DNA from 3 places in the Rhizobium sp. 01L419 genome. Region 3 is predicted to be linked to each of the others. Evidence: riboswitches for the same ligand, from Rfam matches in the RefSeq annotation. Region 3 holds a riboswitch; each other region holds the start of a gene.
The links. A riboswitch is a leader RNA that binds a small molecule or an ion and turns the genes downstream of it on or off. The one in region 3 is predicted to bind cobalamin.
Positions count from the first base shown of each region.

Region 1: it holds a riboswitch for cobalamin, as region 3 does, so the genes downstream of both, bluB (5,6-dimethylbenzimidazole synthase) here and metE (5-methyltetrahydropteroyltriglutamate--homocysteine S-methyltransferase) in region 3, are expected to answer to the same signal.
Region 2: it holds a riboswitch for cobalamin, as region 3 does, so the genes downstream of both, AC1DUP_RS22785 (ABC transporter substrate-binding protein) here and metE (5-methyltetrahydropteroyltriglutamate--homocysteine S-methyltransferase) in region 3, are expected to answer to the same signal.

Region 1 is NZ_JBFTSM010000034.1:25,905-33,481, forward strand. It holds gene AC1DUP_RS35475 (DUF2865 domain-containing protein) at 162-1,247, shown strand; gene AC1DUP_RS35480 (LysR family transcriptional regulator) at 1,278-2,132, opposite strand; gene AC1DUP_RS35485 (MFS transporter) at 2,267-3,811, shown strand; gene bluB (5,6-dimethylbenzimidazole synthase) at 3,844-4,530, opposite strand; cobalamin riboswitch at 4,573-4,762, opposite strand; gene AC1DUP_RS35495 (MFS transporter) at 4,914-6,329, shown strand; gene AC1DUP_RS35500 (3-deoxy-7-phosphoheptulonate synthase) at 6,571-7,577, shown strand, end outside.
Region 2 is NZ_JBFTSM010000012.1:75,959-83,535, forward strand. It holds gene AC1DUP_RS22765 (transporter substrate-binding domain-containing protein) at 1-674, opposite strand, end outside; gene AC1DUP_RS22770 (class I SAM-dependent methyltransferase) at 868-1,641, opposite strand; gene AC1DUP_RS22775 (ABC transporter ATP-binding protein) at 1,645-2,409, opposite strand; gene AC1DUP_RS22780 (FecCD family ABC transporter permease) at 2,406-3,446, opposite strand; gene AC1DUP_RS22785 (ABC transporter substrate-binding protein) at 3,443-4,474, opposite strand; cobalamin riboswitch at 4,655-4,937, opposite strand; gene AC1DUP_RS22790 (hypothetical protein) at 4,993-6,225, opposite strand; gene AC1DUP_RS22795 (arylsulfatase) at 6,467-7,577, opposite strand, start outside.
Region 3 is NZ_JBFTSM010000028.1:29,514-37,090, forward strand. It holds gene metE (5-methyltetrahydropteroyltriglutamate--homocysteine S-methyltransferase) at 1-2,036, opposite strand, end outside; cobalamin riboswitch at 2,145-2,350, opposite strand; gene AC1DUP_RS34070 (heavy metal translocating P-type ATPase) at 2,391-4,691, opposite strand; gene AC1DUP_RS34075 (MerR family transcriptional regulator) at 4,762-5,184, shown strand; gene AC1DUP_RS34080 (TIGR03862 family flavoprotein) at 5,223-6,434, shown strand; gene AC1DUP_RS34085 (cytochrome c biogenesis protein DipZ) at 6,421-7,577, opposite strand, start outside.

The DNA of each region.
Region 1 (7,577 bases), on a different contig from region 3:
GCAGGAGAGATGGGAATGGAACCATCGGGCTTGCTGGATAAGGTCGCAAAAATGCGCTAGGAATTACTCCGAGCTTATTAAGGGAAATACGTTAAGACAAAGCGCGGTGGATTGAAGCCGCAATCGACAGATAAATGCTTTTCTCTTTCCGGAACGACGTCGTGAAGCGCCGAAACCTGTATCTCGTTTTCTATCTGGCATTCGCGGCTCCTGCGGTGGCGCAGACCAATGCGATCTGCGAGGATCTGCGTGGGCGCCTTGCCGACTTGCCGCAATCGATCGGCAATAACGGCCCGGAGATGCGCCAATATGCGGGCGCGCTTGCCGAACAGAACCTGGAATTGCGCAAGGTGCGCGGCGATCTGCGTCGGTATGGCTGTACCTCAGGCAGCATGGTGGTCGTCGGCGGCGAGAATGCCGGCTTCTGCACCGAGCTCGAGCAGGCTGAAGCCAAGATGGTGGACAATATCAGCTTCCTTCAGGATCGCCGCAACGAATTGCGCCAGTCCGGTACGGATGCGGCCCGCGAGGGCCTGATGGCCGCACTCGAAGACAATGGCTGCAACAGCGACAGCTTTGGCGAACCCGCTCCGAGCGACGTCTATGCCCCAGCTCCGAGCATCGAAGAGCAGGCCATGCGCGGCGATACGTTCATTCCGCTCGGCGGCGGCGAGCACTATGGCCTGCCGCGCGCCGAAATGCTCTCGCCTGTAAGCACCATCTGCGTGCGCACCTGCGACGGCGGCTTCTTCCCGATCAGCAACAACGCCACTTCGGTGGATTTCGGCCGCGATGCGGCGACGTGCTCGAAGATGTGCCCAGGCGTCGAGACGGAGCTCTTCTATCGCGACGTTTCCAGCACCGAGACCTCGAACATGATCTCGACGGCGACGGGAACGCCCTACAGCGCGATGAAAAACGCCTTCGCCTACAAGACCCGCGCGCCCGGCGAAAAATCCGCCTGCTCCTGCAATCTGACTGCCTATTACGAGCAGATGCGCAAGAGCCAGGCTGCCTACGCGCCGGCACCCGAACCGAAGGGCTCGATTACGACGATCAAGACGGAAGCCCCGAAGGCCGCGAGCGCGCCGCCTGCCCCGCAGCCGCAGGTGGCGGATCGTCCCTATGACCCCGCCGGTAACAAGGTTCGTCAGGTCGGCCCGCAATTCCTCGCCGGCGATCAGGGCAAGATCGATCTCGCCAATCCTGCAACATCGGGCCCGCAGCCCCAACAACAACAGCAATAGGGTATGATCTCGGCCGTCGGGACAGCGTCTTCAGTTTGAGGCGCGATGCTCCCTGAACGCTGCCGCCAGCGTGCGCAGTGCCGCGCGCGATTTGGCATCCGTTAGCGTCGAGTGCAGCACGACCTCCGAGGATGGTAGCGACGGCAGGCCGAACCGCTCGCTGACCTCGACCGTACCGACGGGTGCCAGGCGATAGGAAAAGGTCGAGACAGCAAGCCCGGCCGAAACGGCTGCGGTCACAGCCGAAGAGCCGCCGCCGAGGAAGACTTCCGCCCAGGGAATGCCCGCCGCATCGAGCGCCCGGGTGCAGACATCCCGCACCCTGCAGTTGGGCGACAGTGCTGCAAGACGCAGCGGCTCACCGCAGCGATATTCGAATTGCGGCGTTGCGAACCAGCCGAAATGCTCCGGTGCCAGAACCTCGCCGTCGCGCCGGTCCTCGTCCCGACGGACGATCGCCGCATCCAGATCGCCGCGGTCGAAGGCTGCAAGCAACTCGCAGGAATTGTCGAGCCGGACCTCGATCGTCAGCCCCGGATCATGGGCATTGAGGCGTGCAAGCAGCGTCGGCACTTCCGGGCCGGCGACATGGGCCGCAATGCCCAGCCTGAAATGACGGCGCGACGAGGAAAGTGCGGCGACCGCCCGGTCATGGGCCGCGAGGAATTCCCGTGCGGCATCAAGAAATACCGCGCCCTGTGCGGAAAGCCGCACCAGCCGCGGCGTGCGCTCGATCAGCCGGTGGCCGAGCCGCTCTTCCAGCCGTTTCAGCTTGACGCTGATCGCGCCCTGCGTGCTGCCAAGCTCACTGGCGGCGCGGGTGAAGCTCTTGTTCTCGGCGATCGTCACGAAGGCCTGAACGGAATCGACATCGAGCATGGTCATGGCATCTATCCGAAATTGTTGTGTCTGAAATAGTTAATCATCCAATTCTGTAATGTTCAAGCTCTGCTTATGCTGACGCAAATGGACGACATCGGATGTCACCGTTGTATGTCTCAACCTCGAAAGGCCAAAGCATGACCCCTGCCTCCCCTCCTTCCTCACGTATCAGAGGCATTATCGCCCTGATGGCCGCTTGCCTCTCCTCGCTCATGTTCGGCCTTGAAATATCGAGCGTCCCGGCAATTCTGCCGACGCTTGAAAAGGTGCTGCATGCCGATTTCAGCGCGCTGCAATGGATCATGAACGCCTACACGATTGCCGTCACCACGGTGCTGATGGCGGCCGGTACCTTTGCCGATCGTTACGGCCGCAAGCGTGTCTTCCTGATCGGCATTGCCGCCTTCGGCTTGACCTCGCTCGTCGCCGGCCTTGCGCAGGATGCCTCGCTGCTGATCGCCGCCCGCTTTCTGCAGGGCATGAGCGGCGGCGTCATGCTGATCTGCCAGGTCGCCGTTCTCTCCCATCAATTCCGGGAGGGCCGCGCCCGCAGCATGGCCTTCGGCTGGTGGGGCATCATCTTCGGGATCGGCCTCGGCTTCGGCCCGATCATCGGCGTTGCCATCGTGGCAGCCGCCGGCTGGCAATGGGTGTTTCTCATTCATGCGGTCCTTGCCGTCATCACCATAGCCCTCGCCGTAACCGGCATTGAGGAATCTCGTGACCCAAGTGCGGGACGGCTTGATTTTGCCGGCATCGCCACCCTTTCACTATCGGTCTTCTGCCTCGCCTTCTTCATCACGCAGGGGCCGGCCCTGGGCTTTGCCAGCCCCACGGCACTCGCCATTATCGCTCTTTGCGCGGTAAGCCTTATCGCCTTCGTCATTGCCGAGTGGCTGAACCCGCGGCCCATGTTCGATGCCTCGGTCTTCCGCATCCGCACTTTCTCGGGTGCGATCATCGGCTCGGCTGCCATGAACATCAGCTTCTGGCCCTTCATGATCTATCTGCCGATCTGGTATCAGGCCGGCCTCGGCTACGGCAGCCTTGCCGCCGGTCTCTCGCTGCTGGCCTATACGCTGCCGACCCTTGTCGTGCCGCCGTTTGCCGAGCGTCTTTCGCTGCGCTACCGGCCGGGCCTCGTCATTCCCGGCGGTCTCTTCACCATCGGCCTCGGCTTCCTGTTGATGAAGTCTGGCAGCGCCGCCACCGAGCCAAGCTGGCTGACCATGATGCCTGGCGCCCTGCTCTCAGGCATCGGATTGGGCTTCACCAACACTCCGGTCAGCAACACGACGACAGGCGCAGTCTCCAGCGATCGCGCCGGCATGGCCTCCGGTATCGACATGAGCGCCCGTATGATCTCGCTCGCCATCAACATCGCCGTCATGGGCTTCATCCTCTTCAACGGCGTCTTCTCGCATCTGAAGAGCGTCCTGCCGTCATCGATGGCGGCGGACGATCTCCGCTTGGCTGCCGAACGCATTTCCGCCGGCAATATCGCCTCCCTGCCCGATATCCCGGCCGCGACGGTGCATGATGCGCTCGTCCAGGGATTCGGCGCAGTCATGCTCTACGGCGCCGTCGGCGTCTGGCTGATGGCCGCCGCGAGCTTCCTCGTCTTCGGCCATTGGAAAGCCCCTGTTTGCGCCAGGGAATGCGATAGCCAGCCAGCCCAATGATGCAGACCCGCGCCGGCCCAATCCGGCGCGGTCTAGCCTTCCACCTGCCCCCAGCCGTCATGGAAGACCAGTTCTTCCAGCGGCATCCTTTGCCGCCAGCCTTTGACCGCCAGTTCCGGCTGATCGCAGAGCCGTTCGACGAAGCCGGCGCAGAGCCAGGCCACCACCTCGATATGATCGGGAATGCCGAGGATTTCCTTCAGGTCGCCCTCGCGAAAGATGCTGACCCAGCCGATGCCGACGCCTTCCGCTCTGGCAGCAAGCCACAGGTTCTGGACGGCGCAGACGGTGGAATAGCTGTCCATGCGCGGATTATGTGTGCGCCCCAGTACCACGCTGCCGCTGCGGGTAGGATCGCAGGTCACGCAGATGCCGAGTGGCGCCTCGACAATGCCTTCGAGCTTCAGCGAACGGTATTTTTCCTGCCGTTCGCTGTCGAACATGCGGGCCGCTTCCTCATTCGCCTTCACGAAAGCATCGCGCACCCGCGCCCTGACCTCGGCACTCTTCACCAGAATGAAATTCCACGGCTGCATGAAGCCGACCGAAGGCGCGTGATGCGCCGCCGTCAGCAGCCTTGTGACGAGATCATCCGGCAAAGGATCGGGCAGGAACTGGCTACGCACATCGCGCCGCGTCATGATCGCATGATAGACGGCCTCGCGTTCGGCCGCAGAAAAACCGGATGCCGGGCAAGCGGCATCATCAATGGGTCGCATCGTCAAATCCCCAACAACGCAACCGCCCGCCGTCCGCGCGGGTTGGGTCTATCTTGCCAGGCCGGTCTTCTGACTTGGCGTCATTCGCTTCGCCGCAGCCTTCCCGGCCTTGCGGCCAGTGGCGTGATAAGCGGCAAGCGTCAGCCTTACAGCGTTGGGCACGTTCCGGTCTCACACCGGATTCCCGATTCTCCCGCCTGTGAAAGCGGGCACCTGAAGGGTGATCTATGGCGTGGAAACGGCATGGCGGCAAGCTGCATGCGACATTCATTTCGTGGACAGTCCGGAAATGCTGGCCTAGAACGAAACCCGAATCCGACTGGCGCCGAAAGCGCCCCTTCATTCTCATTGCATTCCGGTTGCCCGTGTCCCGTCTAACGCCGATGATCCTCGCGGTCGCCCTGTTCATGGAACAGATGGATTCGACCGTGATTGCCACCAGCCTGCCTGCGATTGCTGCCGATATAGGCACTTCGCCGATCGCATTGAAGCTTGCGGTAACGAGCTACCTCGTGGCCTTAGCGATCTTCATTCCGATCAGCGGCTGGATGTCGGATCGCTTCGGTGCCCGCAATATTTTCCGCCTGGCGATCTTTGTCTTCATGGTCGGCTCCGTCGCCTGCGCTTTCTCCAATTCCATCGCCGCCTTCGTCATCTCCCGTCTCATTCAGGGTGCCGGCGGCTCGATGATGACGCCGGTCGGGCGATTGCTGCTGGTACGCGGTACGCCACGTCACCAGCTGGTGAATGCCATGGCCTGGCTCACCATTCCGGCGCTGATCGGCCCGATCATGGGACCGCCGATCGGCGGCTTCCTGACGACCTATCTCAGCTGGCACTGGATCTTCTGGATCAATGTGCCGATCGGCATTATCGGCATCATCCTCGTCACCCGCTTCCTGCCGGCTGTCGAACCGCGCAGACCGAAGCCGATGGATTTTCCGGGTTTCTTCCTGTCGGGCATCGGCTTTTCCGGTTTCGTCTTCGGCCTTTCGGTCATCAGCCTGCCGGCGGTTCCCGTCATCTACGGTTATGTTACCGTCGCTGTCGGCATCCTTTCCGGCATCCTTTATTTCATCCATGCCAGGCGCACGCCGCATCCGCTGCTCGACCCGAAAATGTTCCGCTATCCGATGTTCCGGGCATCGATCCTCGGCGCCTCGAATTTCCGCATGGGGCTCGGCGCGTTACCCTTTCTCATGCCGCTGATGCTGCAGCTCGGCTTCGGCATGACGCCGCTGCAATCAGGCTCGATCACCTTCGTCAGCGCGCTCGGTTCGATGGGCTCGAAATTCGCCGCCACCCGCACCTACAATGCCTTCGGCTTCCGCAACGTCATTGCGCTGACCACCTTCCTCGCCGCGATCTTCCTCGGTGTGAACGGCCTCTTCACCGTCGAAACGCCGCTCTATGTCATCATGGGCTGTCTTCTCGTCGGCGGCCTGCTGCGTTCCATGGCCTTCTCAGGCGTCAACGCCATGGCCTTCGGCGATGTGGACGAGGCCGACAGCAGCCAGGCAACCGCCATCAATGCGGTGGCCCAGCGCATCTCCATGGCCATGGGTGTTGCCGTCGCCGGCACGATCCTGGAAATCTCATCGAGCTTTCACGGCGGCAAGCTGCTGGTTTCCGATTTCCATATCGCCTTCTTCATGGTGGCTGGGATCTCCGCCCTTGCCTGCATCACCTTCCTGCGCCTGCCCGCCAATGCGGGCGAGGAACTGACGACGCGCCGCCGCAAGAACCGACATGCAGAGCCGGAGGAGGCACAAGGAGAGGCAATGGCGGAAAGCCGCTGAAAACCTCACGGATCGGTCATTTTCTCTCACAGATTCCGCGTGACAACTCCCATCGGCATAGCTACATAGGCTGCATGTCGATTTCGTCCGTTTATGCATCGCGATTTTATTCGTACCGCTGCTTCCAGCGGATGCGGGTCTGTGCGTAGACGAAACTAACGCAACGACAAACCCGAACAGCCGCTAGTCAACCTGGCGGCTTTTTTGTTCCGCACGGTATGACCAAACAGGAGAGCATACCGTGACTGACACTATTGATGATCTTCGCATCGTCGAGATCACCCCGCTGACCAAACCTGCCGATATCATCTCGGAAATCCCGCGTAGTGCCGCGGTCACCGAGACCGTGACCGGCACCCGCGACACGATCCACAATATCCTGACCGGCAAGGACGACCGCCAGCTGGTCATCATCGGCCCCTGCTCGATCCATGATCCGGCAGCCGCCCGCGAATACGCCTCCCGCCTGGTCGAGCAGCGACGACGCCTCTCCGGCGATCTCGAAATCGTCATGCGCGTCTATTTCGAAAAGCCCCGCACGACCGTCGGCTGGAAGGGCCTGATGAACGATCCGCATCTCGACGGCACCTATCGCATCGAGGAAGGCCTGCGTATCGCCCGCCGCCTGCTGCTCGATATCAACGCCATGGGCCTGCCGGCCGGCTGCGAATTCCTCGATACGATCACGCCGCAATACATCGCCGACCTCGTCAGCTACGGCGCCATCGGCGCGCGCACGACCGAAAGCCAGATCCACCGCCAGCTCGCCTCGGGTCTCTCCTGCCCGATCGGCTTCAAGAACGGCACGGATGGCAGCGCGCGCATCGCACTCGATGCGATCATGGCGGCTTCCCAGCCGCACCATTTCCCGGCCGTCACCAAGGACGGACAGGCAGCGATCGCCTCGACGCGCGGCAACGAGGACTGCCACATCATCCTGCGCGGCGGCAAGCGCCCGAATTATGAGGCAGCCGACGTGCAGGCCGTCATCGCCGAGGCCGTCAAGCTCGGTGTCGATCCGCGCATGCTGATCGATGCCAGCCACGCCAACAGCAGCAAGGACCCGATGAACCAGCCGAAGGTCGTCCACGACGTCGCCGGCCAGATCGTCGCCGGCAACCACCACATCAAGGGCATGATGATCGAGAGCAACCTCGTCGCCGGCCGCCAGGATCTCGTTCCCGGCAAGCCGCTCGTCTATGGCCAGTCGATCACCGATGGCTGCATCGGCTGGGATATGTCGGTCGA
Region 2 (7,577 bases), on a different contig from region 3:
GCCAGGGTTCGACCGCCGAGCGTTTTAGGGCCGCGATGGCCGGTGCTTGCCTGCGTCATCGCTTCGGCCGACCACCAGATGCTGGCGCCGAGCCCTCTGGCCGCGCCGCCGCCGAAATCCTCGTTGTGGCGGTGCTCGAAGAGCCAGATCAGGGCGCCCACCGCCAGCGAAATACCGATAAGCGCGCCGACCGCCTGAAGAAAACCGAGGGAGGTCATCGTCTGCGTGATCTCGTACCAGACGGAGACGCTCTGGACGGAGACGGCGATGCCGAGGCCGGTATTGTAAAACGGCTGGGAGAAATCGACATTGCGTTCCCTGTCGGCGGTGATGGTGATGGCCGCGACCGAGAGGTCGTAGTCGCCGCGCTTCGTGGCATCGAGCAGACTCTGGACCGAGGGTTCCTCGACCAGCCGGTATTTGACGCCGAGCCTGTCGGCGATCTGCTGCCAGAGATCAATCGAAAGGCCGGTCCAGGTGCCGTCGGGCTCCTTCATGGCAAAAGGCGGGGCTTCCTTGGTGCCGACCACCAGTTCGCGGTTGGGAAATTCAGGCGGGGCGGCAAACGCGTGCCGTGGGAAGGATACGGCCAGACAAAGGAAAAACGCCAGAATGGCGAACGGCAGAGTCCGGCGCCTGCTTTTGCCGGATGAGGGCGCGGTGGTCTTTGCCATAACACCTTTCCCTTCCTGCATCAGGCGAACTGCCGCTTCGTTCGTGGATCATCCTGAACGGCTGACGGCGTCCGGCAAGTACGCAACGGTAAATGCAACGATCATTTACGGTGACGGGCATTTGGCACAGGCTGGTTTCAGATCTCGGCAAATCACCACGCATCCAGAAATGGGCGTGCGGCAAATGCAGGCATCAGGGCCGCCGGCAGGCGAGGATGAAGCGCCGGTAGACGAGGGTTCGGAGCCTGTTTCGGATATTGGCATTCTTGCGCTGCGCCCTCGCGATCGGGGTGTGGGAGTGAAGCGCGATGTCCGTAAAGCCTGCCGATCTCAAGAGCGGCAGGAGCATGTTGGGGCGGAGACCCTGGCCGAAGGGCAGGGCTGACATGATGCGGGCGTGGCGGGTGCTGAGCGCGCCGTCATAGTTCTTGTCGGCGCCGACGAGGCGGTCGATCCAGGAGATCAGCAGGCTGGCGATGCGGCCGGTCGGTTTCGGGCCTGCCCAGTCGCCATCGAAGAAGAGCAACAGGCCGCCGGGCTTGAGGATGCGGAACCATTCGCGAAAGGTTTCCTCCGGCCGGGTCAGCGTCCAGACGAGGTGGCGGCAGATGATGGCGTCATAGCTCGCGTCCGGTTCCAGGGTGTTTTCGGCGTCTGCAAGGATGAAGCGCAGGCGCTGCTTGCCGGCATGTTTGGCGCGGGCAACTTTCAGCATCGCTTCGGAGAAATCGAGTGCGGTGACGTCATGGCCGAGATCGTGGATCAGGCGCGTCACTTCGCCGGTGCCGCAGGCAAGTTCCAGCACGCGTTTCGGCTCGGGGCCGATGGCTTTGCGGATCGGCTTCTGCCAGGCGTCTGCCTCCGGGCCGGGGGCGATCCTGTGGCCGAAGGCGAGGTCAAAGGTTTCCGAGCGCTTCGACCAGTAGTCGCGGATCTCTTCCTTGAGATCGAAATTCACTCCATCCATGTCTTACCCCATCCGATACTGGATATGTGCGCGGCCATGCACGGGTGATTTTTCGATATGGGCGCGCACGCCGAAGACGCGGGCGATCAGCGCTTCGGTCAGCACCTCCTCGGGCGTGCCTGCGGCCACGACCTCGCCCTTCTGCAGCACGGCCAAGTGGTCGCAGAACATCGCTGCCAGATTGAGATCGTGCAGCGCGATGATGGAGGTGAGGCCGAGTTTGGCGACCAGGGCCAGGATATCGAGCTGGTGCTGGATATCGAGATGGTTGGTCGGCTCGTCGAGCAGCAGTTCGCTTGGCGTCTGGGCCAGCGCCCGGGCGATATGCACCCGTTGCCGCTCGCCGCCAGACAGTGTCTGCCAGAGCTGGCCGGCGCGTTCGCCCATGTCGACGCGGGCGAGTGCTTCTTCGACCGCGGCATCGTCATCGGGTGCCCAGGACGAGAGGAGGCCGCGATGCGGCGTGCGGCCGAGGCGGACGATATCGCGCACGGTGAGCTGCGTATCCGTCGTCGTCTGCTGCTCGACGAAAGCGATGCGGCGGGCAAGGGCGGCGCGCGAGAGGCCGGAGACATCATCGTCGCCGAGGCGGATGATGCCGGATCTGACCTGCCGCAGCCGGCAGATCAGGCGGAGCAGACTCGATTTTCCGGAGCCGTTCGGCCCGAGCAGGCCGAGCACCTTGCCCTTTTTGACCGATATGCTGACGCCATTGACGATGACGGTATTGCCGGCGGCATAGGTGACCTTGTCGACTGATATGCTCATGCGCTTCTCCGCACGCGATAAAGGATGATGGCGAAGGCCGGTGCGCCGAAGAGCGCGGTGACGACGCCGATCGGCAGGATCTGCTGCGGAATGATGATGCGCGAGACGATGTCGGCGCCGACCATGAAGATCGCCCCGCCAAGCGCTGTCGCCGGCAGCAGGCGGCCATGGGCTGGGCCGACCAGGAAGCGGGCGGCATGGGGAATGACGAGGCCGACGAAGCCGATGGAGCCGACCATGCTGACGACGCTTGCGGTCATCGCAGCCGTGACGGCGAGCAGGGTGAACTGCACCCGGCGCACGGCGATGCCGAGGGAAGCTGCGGCATCCGTGCCGAAGGCGAAGGCATCCAGCGCACGCACATGGGCAAGGCAGATGACGAAGCCTGTCAGTGCGACCGGCAGGGAGAGATAGACATCCGGCCAGCGCACGCCGCTCAGCGACCCCAACAGCCAGAAGAGCACGCCGCGGGCCTGTTCGGCATTGGCCGACGTGGTGACGATATAGGAGGTCAGCGCATTGAAGAGCTGCGAGCCCGCCACGCCGCAGAGAATGATGCGCTCGCTGGTGCCGCCCACACCGGCTGCCAGAATGCCGACCAGCAGGAAGGCAATGACGGCGCCGATGAAGGCGCCGGCGGAGAGGCTGAGCACGCCATAGCCGAAGCCAAGGATCATGACGCAGACGGCCCCGGTAGAGGCGCCGGCCGAAATGCCGAGCACGTAGGGTTCGGCGAGCGGATTGCGCAGCAGCGCCTGCAACACCGTGCCGCAGAGCGCCAGCGACGCACCGGCACTGGCCGCCACCAGCGCGCGGCTGAGGCGGTAATCCCAGACGATGCCCTGATGAATGCGGCTGAGCTCGAATGCCGTGCCGAACAGGCGATTGGACACCGCCTTTGCCGTGGTGGCGAGAGGAATGGCGATCTCGCCTATAGACACGGCAAGGCTCACCATCAGCCCGAGCAGGACGAAGGCGGCGATGGTGAGCGCGGCGAGCGCCCACCATTTCCTCTGTCGCAAGGCAGCCTGGCTCACTGCGTCAGACCGAAGGACTTGATGCCCTTTGCGAGCGTTTCGATACCGTCGATCGTGCGGATCGTCGGGTTCATCGACTGCGCGTCCATCATGATGAAGCGCTTGTTTTTCACCGTATCGAGTTCACTGGTGACCGGATCATTCTCCAGGAAACCCACCTTCACCTTGGGATCGTCGGCGGCATAGCGACGGCGGTCCATGGTGGCTATGACGATGACAGCGGGATTGGCCTGCGCAATGGTTTCCCAGCCGACGAGGGGCCATTCCTCTTCCGTCGTCACGACGTTCTTGGCGCCGAGCGTCTTCAGGATATAGGCCGGCGCGCTGTTCTTGCCGGCGATGAAGGCATCGCCTTTCACTTCCTTGCTGGAGAACCAGAAGACCACGGGCAGGTTCTTGCTTGAAGCGCCGGCAACGGAGGCAACGGCGGCGGCCTCGCGCGTCTTCAGGTCGGCGATCAGCGCATCGCCGCGGTCCTTGATGTCGAAGATCTCGGCGAGTTCGGCGATTTCCTGATAGATCAGGTCCATCGTGAACAGTTCCCTGCGCACGCCATCGCCGCCATCGGTGTTGATCTTGGCGACGCAATCGGCAGGCGCGACATAGGTGTTGATGCCGAGGTCTTTGAATTGCTCGCGCTTGCCGACGGAGCCTTGCGTGCCGACATGCCATTCGAATTCGGCGGCTACCAGATCGGGCTCGGCACCGACGACGGATTCGAAGCTCGGGTCGTTGTCGGCCAGCCGTTTGATCTTGCTGTTGGCCTCGGCATATTGCGGCAGGACCGGGCCGACCCAGACGGCCGTGCCGGCGATCTTGTCGGCAAGGCCGAGCGAGAAGAGCACTTCGGTCATGCCCTGGCCGATCGAAACGATCTTGGCCGGGGCCTTGTCGAACGTGACCGGCTGGCCGCAATTGGTAAGGGTGAGGGGGTATCGGGTGGCGGCGAAGGCGGGGGCTGCGAGGCCGGCCAGGCAAAAGCCGGCGAGCCCGAGCGCAAGGGAAAAGCCTGGAAGTAACTGGCGCATTGGAAACTCTCGATCGGAAGGAAAAGGGCTAGCGGACGCCGGCGCGCGCAGATGCGTGAGCCAAGCGTGGAGGGAGAGGGCTAGCGGCGGGTGGTCCAATCGGGACGGATCGCGTGCGGCAAGCGGCAGGGATTAAGGTCAATCATGTCTGCTCCTTGTCCGGGCATCCCCGCCCGGCTGATTGGATCGTGATTGACGGCAGGTCTCCTGGCTCACGGATGTCAGTCGGTCATCTGCCTTCCCGCGCTTTCGCACAGTGGCATGGCCCTGAGGCCTTGGAGTGACCGGCTCGCTTGTCATGTCCTGATATGAATGGCGCACCATACATTCCGGGATATAACCAGCAATCCGCTTACAGTTGCGGGGGCAGCCACGGTCTTGGTCCCTTTTGGGTCGTCCGCACCGTGTTCCCTATTAATCCCCTCGAAGCTCTCCTCGGGGAACCGTCGTCCTGATCTATGACGCCGCCGTGGGCGACGTCAAGCACCGGATTCGAAGTGTCCCGGGTCCGGAGTCGCTCAGTGGCTGGCGCCCGAGCCGCCGGCGGCGACGAGCGCGAAGGGCTGGCCCTCGACGGGGATCGTGCGCGTTTCCTTCAGCGTTTCGCTACTGACGAGGCGGATCAGGCTGTGGCGAGGATCGGTGATGGCGATATTATCGCCGGCCACGGCCAGCCGCGGCCGCGGATCGCGCCAATGCCCATCCTTGCTGTAGGGCTCCGTGACGGTTTCCGATCTGACGATCTCGCCCTTCACCGTATCGAGCAAGTGCAGCTTGCCGTCCTCGGTGAGGATATAGGCATTCTGGAACCGTGCCGGATCGAGCACGAAATCGACGCGGCGGGTCGGAAGGTCTATGACGCGGTAGGGTGTTTCGGTGCTGTCGGGATCGATCAGCACCACCTTGTCCTCCCCGTAATTGCCGAGGAAGAACTGCATGGAGCGCCCTCCAAGCAGGGTCGAGACCTTGCCTCGCGGCAGCGACGCGCCATAGCCGAGCATCTCCAGTTTGGGGCCTTTCGTGCCGCCGGGGCGGGCGACGAGCACGCCTTCCTCGCAACCGAAGGCGACGAGGCGGGCGGAGGTCGCCTCGCCATGCAGGCCGGTGCAGGGCGCGACATCGCCCGCCTGTTGTCCGTCATGGTCGAGCACGCGCAGGCCAAGGCGCGGCGGCAACTCGCCTTCCTTGACCGGCGCCTGCATGTTCGGCACTGAAACCAGCAGGTGATTGCCCATCGGCACCGCGACGCCGTGATGGGCGGCGATGGTGTTGAAAGCCTTCGGCTCCGGCTTTGCCTGCAGCAGGCTACTTTCCTTCAGGAGATCGAAGCGGTCGGTGCGGTCGTAGAAGATCGCCACGTCATCGCCATGCGTCACGACATGGCCCGGCTTCTCGCCCTTTATCGTCGCGCCGATCAGCTTCGGCGGCGTCACTGCGAGATCGCGATGCTCCCCATGATCGGAAAGGACAATGCCGGTATCGATGACATGAATGGTATTCTCATCGCCCTGGACGGCAAAGACCGTGCGCCCGGTGTCGCTCAGCGACAGGGCGGCATAAGCCTTGAGATCGAAGCGACCGATCTGTCTGCCGCTCGCAAGATCGATGGCGCGGACGACCGGCAGGCTGTGATCAGCCACGAAAAGCCGCCAGCTTTCTTGCTGTTCCTCCTCGGCGCGGGAAGCCGATGGCAGGGCGGCGGAGGTGAGCGCGGTGGCGACTGCGAAGACAGCGAAAAGGCGCCGGGGCATGAAATCTCCTTTAATGTAATAACATTACATCTTCGTTGTTATAAAGTTACATTTGCCTTGTCCAGTCCTGGTTGTCGGATTTTTGAGAAATTAGGGCGCTGGCCTCGTTTGATGTTTGGCCGGCTTTCATCGTGACCGGATCGCAACGTCAAGCACGAGCAGTGAGAACTGTTGCCGGTGGAGGGGAACGTCGGCTGCAGCAGGCGGCGCGGCGGCCGCCTGCTGCAGTGATGTTTTGCAATCAGTTCTTCGGCGCCGACAGTTTCTGCATGACTTCGTCGAGATTGAAGCTCGCGGGCTTCTGACGGACGGGGAATTCCGCGAAGCTTTGCAGCCATTTCCCGACGATCGCCTGCGAGGGAACGATGACGAAGGCGCGGTCGAAGAACCATTTTTCGTATTCGATGGATTCGTCGCCGCGTTCAAAGGGATCGGCCCTGAGGTTGAAGAGGAGCGGGGCCCTCAGTTCGGTGAATGGCTGGCGCCAGACGCCGATGCCCGTGTGATCCTGCGACTTGAAGACGACCTTCCAGTTCAGCACGCGCACGGCGACCAGTTCGCCATCGTCGTTCCAGTAGAGGAAATCGCGGCGCGGCGTCTCGTTTACGCTTCCAGACAGGAAGGGCATGAGATTGTAGCCGTCGAGATGCACCTTGAACGTCTTGGTGCCGGCGGTGTAGCCGGTCAGGCATTTCGCCACGATATCCGGTTCGCCTGCCGCCGCGCAGAATGTCGGGATCAGGTCGTAATGCGAGAAGGCCTCGTTGTGGATCGTTCCGGGCTTGATGACACCAGGCCAGCGAATGCATGTGGGCACGCGATAGCCGCCTTCCCAGTTCGTTGCCTTTTCTCCCCGGAAAGGCGTGGTGCCGCCATCCGGCCAGGTCATCACCTCGGCGCCGTTGTCGCTGGTATAGACGACGATCGTATTGTCGGCGACGCCGAGATCGTCCAGCTTCTTCAGGAGTTCGCCGATCATGGCGTCATGTTCGAGCATGCCGTCAGGATAGACGCCAAGGCCAGTCTTGCCGACGGAATCGGCCTTCAGATGCGTGTTGACGTGCATGCGGGTGGAGTTGAAATAGCAGAACCAGGGTGTGCCGGCATTCTGCTTGCGATCCATGAAATCGAGAGCGGCGGCCAGGAATTCCTGATCCACGGTCTCCATGCGCTTGACAGTCAGCGGTCCGGTATCCTCGATCCTGCCGTCGGCCGAAGCCTTGATGACGCCGCGCGGACCGAAGCGTTTGCGGAATTCCGGGTCCTTGGGATAATCAGGATTCTCAGGCTCTTCCTCGGCATTGAGGTGATAGAGATTGCCGAAGAATTCGTCGAAGCCGTGGTTGGTCGGC
Region 3 (7,577 bases):
ATGGAAATCACGTCGGCATCCATGGCCGCAATGGCGTCGATAATCTGATTGAACTCCGAGTAGCACATATGTGTGTGGATCTGGGTTTCGTCGGAAACACCGGATGAGCACAGGCGGAAACTTTCCACCGCCCAGTCGAGATAGGTCTTCCAGTCCACTTTGCGCAACGGCAGACCTTCGCGAAGGGCCGCCTCGTCGATCTGGATCATCGCAGCACCCGCCTGTTCGAGATCAAGCACCTCGTCGCGGATCGCCAGCGCGATCTGCCGGCTGACATCGGCGCGGGAGAGATCGTCGCGGACGAACGACCAACTCAGGATCGTCACCGGCCCCGTCAGCATGCCCTTCACCGGCTTCTGCGTCAGCGACTGCGCATAACGCCACCACTCGACTGTCATGGGCTTCGGCCGGGAGATGTCGCCGAAGATGATCGGGGGGCGGACATAACGGGAACCATAGCTCTGCACCCAGGCATGCTGCGTGAAGGCGAAGCCGGAAAGCTGCTCGCCAAAATACTGCACCATGTCGTTGCGCTCGAATTCGCCATGGACGAGCACATCGAGGCCGATTTCCTCCTGCCAGCGGATCGCCGCTTCGGTCTCCTTTTTCAGGAAGGCATCATAATCCGCCTCGCTGATCGCCCCCTTTGTGAAAGCAGAGCGAGATTTGCGCACATCATCCGTCTGCGGAAAGGAGCCAATCGTCGTCGTCGGGAAAAGCGGCAGGCGAAGCTTTCGTTCCTGCAGGCCGGTGCGCTCCGCAAAGTCACTGCTGCGCGTCTTCATCGCCTCGTCGATTGCGGCAACCCGCTGCCTGACCTTCATGTCATGCACACGCACTGATGCAGCACGCAAGCCAACGGCTCGCGACGCGGCCGCGATCACCTCTGAAGCCGTGCCGGGGTCGCCTAACGCTGCAAGTTCGTCCAGCTTCTGGGTCGCGAAAGCGAGCCATGACCTCAACTCGTCGTCCAGTCCGGTCTCCAACTCCAGATCGATCGGCACATGCAGCAGGGAGCATGACGGTGCGATCTGCAGCCGATCAGCACCGAAATGCTGGATCAGCGGCTCGATCCTTTTCAGGATCGCAGCCAGATCCGCCTTCCAGATATTGCGCCCGTCGATGACGCCGAGTGACAGAGTCAGGTCGCCTGGCGCCTTGAGAAGGGCATCGATCTGCTGCGGAGCACGAACGAGATCGACATGCAGGCCCGCGACCGGCAGCGCAAGTGCCGTTGGCAAGTTGTCGCCGATGTCGCCGAAATAGGTGGCAAGCATGATCTTCAGGTTCGGCACCAGCTCATGCAGCGCGCGATAGGCATGTTTCAGCGCCGCCTGCTCTTCTCCCGTTATATCCAGCACCAAGCACGGTTCGTCGATCTGCACCCAGTCGGCACCGGCAGCACTCAGTTCCGCCAGCACCCTCGCATAGACCGGCAACAGGCGCTCCAGCAGGCTGATCGGCGCAAAACCGTCCTCGGTTCCCTTGGCGAGTTTCAGGAAGGTGACCGGACCGAGGATGACCGGCCGGGTGTGTATGCCAAGGGTCTTGGCTTCGATGAAGGCATCGAGCGGCTTGTTTGCCGTCATCGCAAAGGACTGATCGGGACCGAGTTCCGGCACCATGTAGTGATAGTTCGTGTCGAACCACTTCGTCATTTCCAGCGCCGGCACGCCATGTCCGTGATGGTGCTGATGGCCGCAATCGGCATGCGCCGCATCGCCGGTCGAGCCGCGCGCCATGGCGAAATAGGTATCGAGCGCAACAGGGCCGCCCTTCCAGCCATAGGTCGAAGGAATGGCGCCGACCATGACAGCCGTGTCGAGCACATGGTCGTAAAGCGAGAAATCGTTCGAGGGAATGACGTCGATCCCCTTCTCTTTCTGCAAGGCCCAGTTTTCGGCCCGCAACCGCTTCGCAACATCGAGAAGCGCGCCGGCATCGGATTTTCCGGCCCAATAGTTTTCCAGTGCGAATTTGAGTTCGCGATGCTTTCCGATCCTGGGAAAGCCGAGATTGGCAGTCTTGATGGTCATTTTCCTTACCCCGAAGGTTATGGGCAAGGCTGAGGCGCAACGCATCGACGAGATGCGGACACAGGAGTGCCGTCTCGCGCAAAGCGGCACACCGGGACACCCCGCCCGTGGACGTTATCTATCGCGGCAGGTCTCCTGGCTTGCGGGTCATCGACACCATCCAGTCTTCCCAGGCGTCTTCCCAGTGACGTCGAAGGACGGTGTCTATCCGCTTACAGTTGCGGGGGCAGCTTCGGTCTTGGCGATCGCCGCACCGAATTCCCTCTTAGCTTGGGATTGTCTGATCCCAAGAACCAACGATGCGGCAACCATGCACCCGCCGCATCGCAACGTCAAGATCACATAAAGAAATCTTTATATCTTTATACGAAGAAGGCGGAGTGCATTCATAGTCACCAGCACGGTCGCGCCGGTATCGGCGAGGATCGCCGGCCACAGGCCGGTAATGCCGACGATGGTGGTGACAAGGAACACCGCCTTCAGCCCCAGCGCGATGGTGATGTTCTGGAAGATATTACGCATCGTCCGCTTCGAAAGGTCAATCATGCGCGCAACGTCGCCGACACGTCCGTGCAGCACGGCCGCATCCGCGGTTTCCAGCGCCACGTCGGTGCCGCCGCCCATGGCGATGCCGACATCGGCAGCGGCAAGCGCCGGCGCATCGTTGATGCCGTCACCGACCTTGGCGACGAACAGCCCTTCCTTCTTCAATTCGCCGACGATGCGCTGCTTGTCCTGCGGCAGCAACTCGCCGCGCCAGTCGATGCCGAGATCACCGGCAACGGCAGCGGCCGTGCGCTTGTTGTCGCCGGTCAGCATAATGGCACGCACGCCTGCCGCCTTCAGCGTCGCGAGGCCGCTCTTTGCGTCCTCACGCGGCTCGTCGCGCATGGCGATGAGGCCGGCAGCGACTCCATCGATCAGCAGCACCGAAACACTTTTGCCCGCGCCGTTCAGGACGGCGACCTGCTCATCCTGCTCCGCACTCAAAGCACCACGCTCTCGCGCAGCCGGCGGCGACAGGAGATCGAGCGTCTCGCCGCCCACCTTGCCCGTCACACCCTTGCCCGGCAGCGCCTCAAGTTCGAAAGCCGGCGGCATCGGCACACCATCGGCCTTCGCCCGGTTGAGGATCGCCAGCGCCAGCGGATGGCTGGAGCCCTGCTCCAGTACGGCGGCTCGTGACAGCACCTGCGCCTCGGGACGTCCATAGGCAATGATATCGGTCACCTGCGGCTTGCCCGCGGTGAGCGTACCCGTCTTGTCGAAGGCAACGGCCGTCACCTTGCCAAGCGACTCCAGAACCGCTCCGCCCTTCATCAGCAACCCGCGGCGCGCGCCTGCCGAAAGCGAGGCCGCAATCGCCGCCGGCGTCGAAATGACCAGCGCGCACGGGCAGCCGATCAGCAGGATCGCAAGACCCTTGTAGATCCACTCGCCCCACGCCGCACCCATCAGAAGCGGCGGCAAGGCCGCGACAAGCGCCGCCACGACGACAACGCCCGGTGTATAATAACGCGAGAAGCGGTCGATGAAGCGTTCTGTCGGCGCCTTGGATTCCTGGGCTTCTTCCACGAGCTTGACGACACGGGCAATCGTATTGTCCTCAGCAGCGGCCGTTACACGAATGCGCAGCGCGGCATCGCCATTGACCGTACCGGCGAAGACGGTCTCGCCCGTTCCCTTGCGCACCGGCGTGCTTTCGCCGGTCACCGGCGCTTCGTCGATAGCGCTTTCACCAGACAGGATCGTACCGTCGGCGGAAATCCGATCGCCCGGCCGTACGAGAATGACGGAGCCCACAGCGAGTGTTTCCGCCGGCACTTCCTTCACCTCGCCACCCGTTTCAAGCAGCGCAATCTTCGGCACCAGTGTTGTCAGCGACTGGATGCTGGCGCGCGCCTTGCCGGCCGCAACGCCTTCCAGCAGCTCACCGACAAGGAACAGGAAGACCACCGTTGCCGCTTCTTCGCCGGCATTGATGATGACTGCGCCGACGGCGGCGATTGTCATCAGCATTTCAATCGAAAAGGGAATGCCGGCAAGCGCCGCCATGATGGCGCGCTTGGCGATCGGAACCAGCCCGACCAGCATGGCAATGATGAAGGCATAGGAAGCAATCGATGGCACCAGATGGCCCACCACATAGGCTGCCACCAGTGCCACGCCGGAAAAGATCGTCAGCCGACCCTTCTTGCTCTGCCACCACGGACCCGTCATCGGTCCATGATCATGGCCATGCAGCCCTTCGACTTCCTCCGCGCCATGCGAATGCCCGTGATCGGAATGGTCATGACCAGCATGATCATGATCGCGATCATGGCCTTCATGGGAATGGTCATGATGCTCGTGCTCATGCTCATGCGCATGGTCATGATCGTGATCATGATGTGCGTGATCATGACTACCCTTCGGCTCCTGAGCGGGCGCCTTGCCCTTGAGCGGAGCAACGGAATAACCGAGGCCGGTTACCTTCTTCTCGATCGCCTTCAGGTCGCTGCTTCCGTCATGACGCACGGTCATCGTACCTGCCGTCACCGAGACGGCGACATCTTCGACCCCGTCCATGCGCCTGACGGCCGTGTCGATTTTCGTCGCGCAAGCGGCGCAATCCATGCCGCCAACCCGGTACCGTGCCTGTGCTGCTTCACTCATGATCTAAATCCTTGCTTGTAGGCAGCCTCCTTCCTACATCCTCTAGCGACTAGAGGTGCAAGAGGAAATCATGAAAAAGATCACCATCGGCGAGGCGGCACGCCAAAGCGGCGTCAAGGTGCCGACGATCCGCTATTATGAGGGCATCGGCCTGTTATCGGCACCTAGCCGTAGCGAGGGCAACCAGCGTTCCTACGAGCCAGCCGATCTCAACCGCCTCGCCTTCATCCGTCACGCCCGTGAACTCGGCTTCGAGATCGATGCGATCCGCACGCTGCTGCACCTGCAGGACGACCCGGACCAGTCCTGTGCCTCCGCCGATGCCATCGCCAAGGCGCGCCTTATCGAAGTCGAACAGCGCATCCGCAGTCTGAACGCCCTGAAGGCCGAACTGGAACAAATGGTCGAAGGCTGCGGCCATGGCCGCGTCGACCAGTGCCGGGTCATCGAGGTGCTCGCCGACCACGGCAAGTGTGCCCATCCTCATCACTGAGACTTGCGCCAGATCACCTGCCGCGCCAAGAAGGCGTAATGGAACAGAAGACTATCGCGATCATCGGTGGAGGCCCTACCGGCCTTTCGGCTGCCGAAGTGCTGTCCGAAAGCGGCCATGCCGTTTTCATCTATGATGCCATGCCGACCTTCGCCCGCAAGTTCCTGCTCGCCGGCAAGTCGGGTCTCAACATCACCCACTCCGAAGACTACGACCAGTTCGCCTCCCGCTTTGGCGGTGCCAATTCTCGGCTGCGCGCCGCCCTCGATGCCTTCACGCCAACAAATATCCGCGCCTGGGCGGCAGGCCTCGGCACGGAAACCTTTATAGGCTCCTCGGGCAGGGTCTTCCCTAATGTCATGAAGGCTTCGCCTTTACTACGCGCCTGGCTCGCCCGGCTGGAAGCCCGTGACGTCACCTTTTTTACCCGCCATCGCTGGATCGGCTTTGCCGAGGGTGGACATGCATTCGAAACCCCCGACGGCCGCAAGACCGTTTCCTGCGACGCCACGCTGCTCGCGCTCGGCGGCGCCAGCTATCCCCGCCTCGGCTCTGACGCCGGCTGGGTATCGCTGCTTTCCGAACGCGGCACGACAATCGCGCCATTTCAGCCTGCCAATTGCGGCTTCGATGTCGACTGGAGTGATCTCTTCCGTGACCGCTTCGCCGGAGAGCCGTTGAAATCGGTCATTGCGACATCGCGCGCCGGCACATTTCCCGGCGAATTCGTTATCAGCCGGCACGGCATCGAGGGCAGCCTCATCTATGCACACGCCGCCGCTCTGCGTGATGACCTGCTGCAGCATGGCGAGGCAAGTCTGGCAATCGACCTTTCCCCCGGCCGCACGCTGGAACGCCTATCTCGCGATCTCGTCCGGCAGGACGCCAAGTCGAGCTTTTCGAACCGTCTGCGCAAGGGCGCCGGCATCGATGGCGTGAAGGCAGCACTCTTGCGCGAACTGGTGTCGCAGGCGGATCGCAACGATCCGAACAAGCTTGCTGCCGCCATCAAGTCCTTGCCGATCCCCCTGCTGCGCCCTCGCCCCATCGCCGAAGCCATATCCTCCGCCGGCGGCATCGCCTTCAGCCAAATCAACGAGACCTACATGCTGAAGCATCTCCCCGGCACTTTTGCAGCCGGAGAGATGCTGGATTGGGAGGCGCCGACAGGCGGCTATCTGCTGACAGCCTGTTTCGCTACGGGCCGAGCCGCAGCGAAAGGCATCGACGACTGGCTCAGCCGAAAGTGAAGGCAAAAGCCTGCACGCCGGGATCGAGGAAATGGATCTCGAACGTATGGTCGCCGACCGGCCCGGCCTCGCGCACCAGCTGATAGAGCCGCTGTCCCGTCACCGTACCGTTGCCGTCAGTATCCGTATCGACGCCGTGACCGTCGCCCGGCGCCTTGCCATCCACCGTCACCTGGAAGCGCACCGGCTTGCCATCCGCACCAGGTCCGAGAACCAGGTGCAGATCGCGGGCATGAAAGCGATAGTAGATGCTGCCGCCGGGAGTATTGAGCGTTGCCTGCTCGGACCCAACGGTCCAGTTGCCGGTTAGACCCCATTCGTTGATCTTCGGCGTCGTGGCAACATAGTCATGGGCTGCATCGTTGACAGTGCCCTTGTCATCGACGAAATTTTGCGAGCGCTGATAGCCGACATAAGTTTCCGGTGACTGCACGTCGGCCGTATCCGAAGCTGCTTCGGCGCCCGTCGCCTTCACATTGACGATGTCGCTTGAAACACCGGTCTTCCCGGCTTCCGCCAACAATTGCTGGATCACCCTCTCGGACTGGTCATAGTCGCCTTCGCCGAAATGATGGTGCCGGATCTGCCCCTTCGCATCGATAAAATAATGCGCCGGCCAGTATTCATTGTCGAAGGCGCGCCAGATCGCATAATTATTGTCGACTGCGACCGGGTAGGTGATGCCAAGGTCGGAAATCGCCTTCTTCACGTTGTCGACGTTCTTTTCGAAGGCGAATTCCGGCGAGTGCACGCCGATGACGACGAGGCCCTGATCCTTGTATTTCTCGGCCCAGGCTTTGACATAGGGGATGGCGCGCAGGCAGTTGATGCAGGAATAGGTCCAGAAGTCGACGAGCACGACCTTGCCCTTCAGCTGCTCAGCTGTCAGAGGCCCGGAATTCAGCCATTGCACAGCGCCGTCGAGCGGCGGCATCTGGCCTTCGACCGGCAGCTGCTCGGCAACACCCTTCGGCTTCATCGCCATCATCATCGAGTTGCCGCTCATCGTGGCGGGGTTGCCGGACATCATCATCTGATTGTTCAAAGTCATCGCCATCGAGCCGCCCCCATCCGTGGGCGTGACAACGGATTCCATGGCGCCGCCGGCATTGTCAGCCGTTTGCTGTTGCGGATGGAACCGGT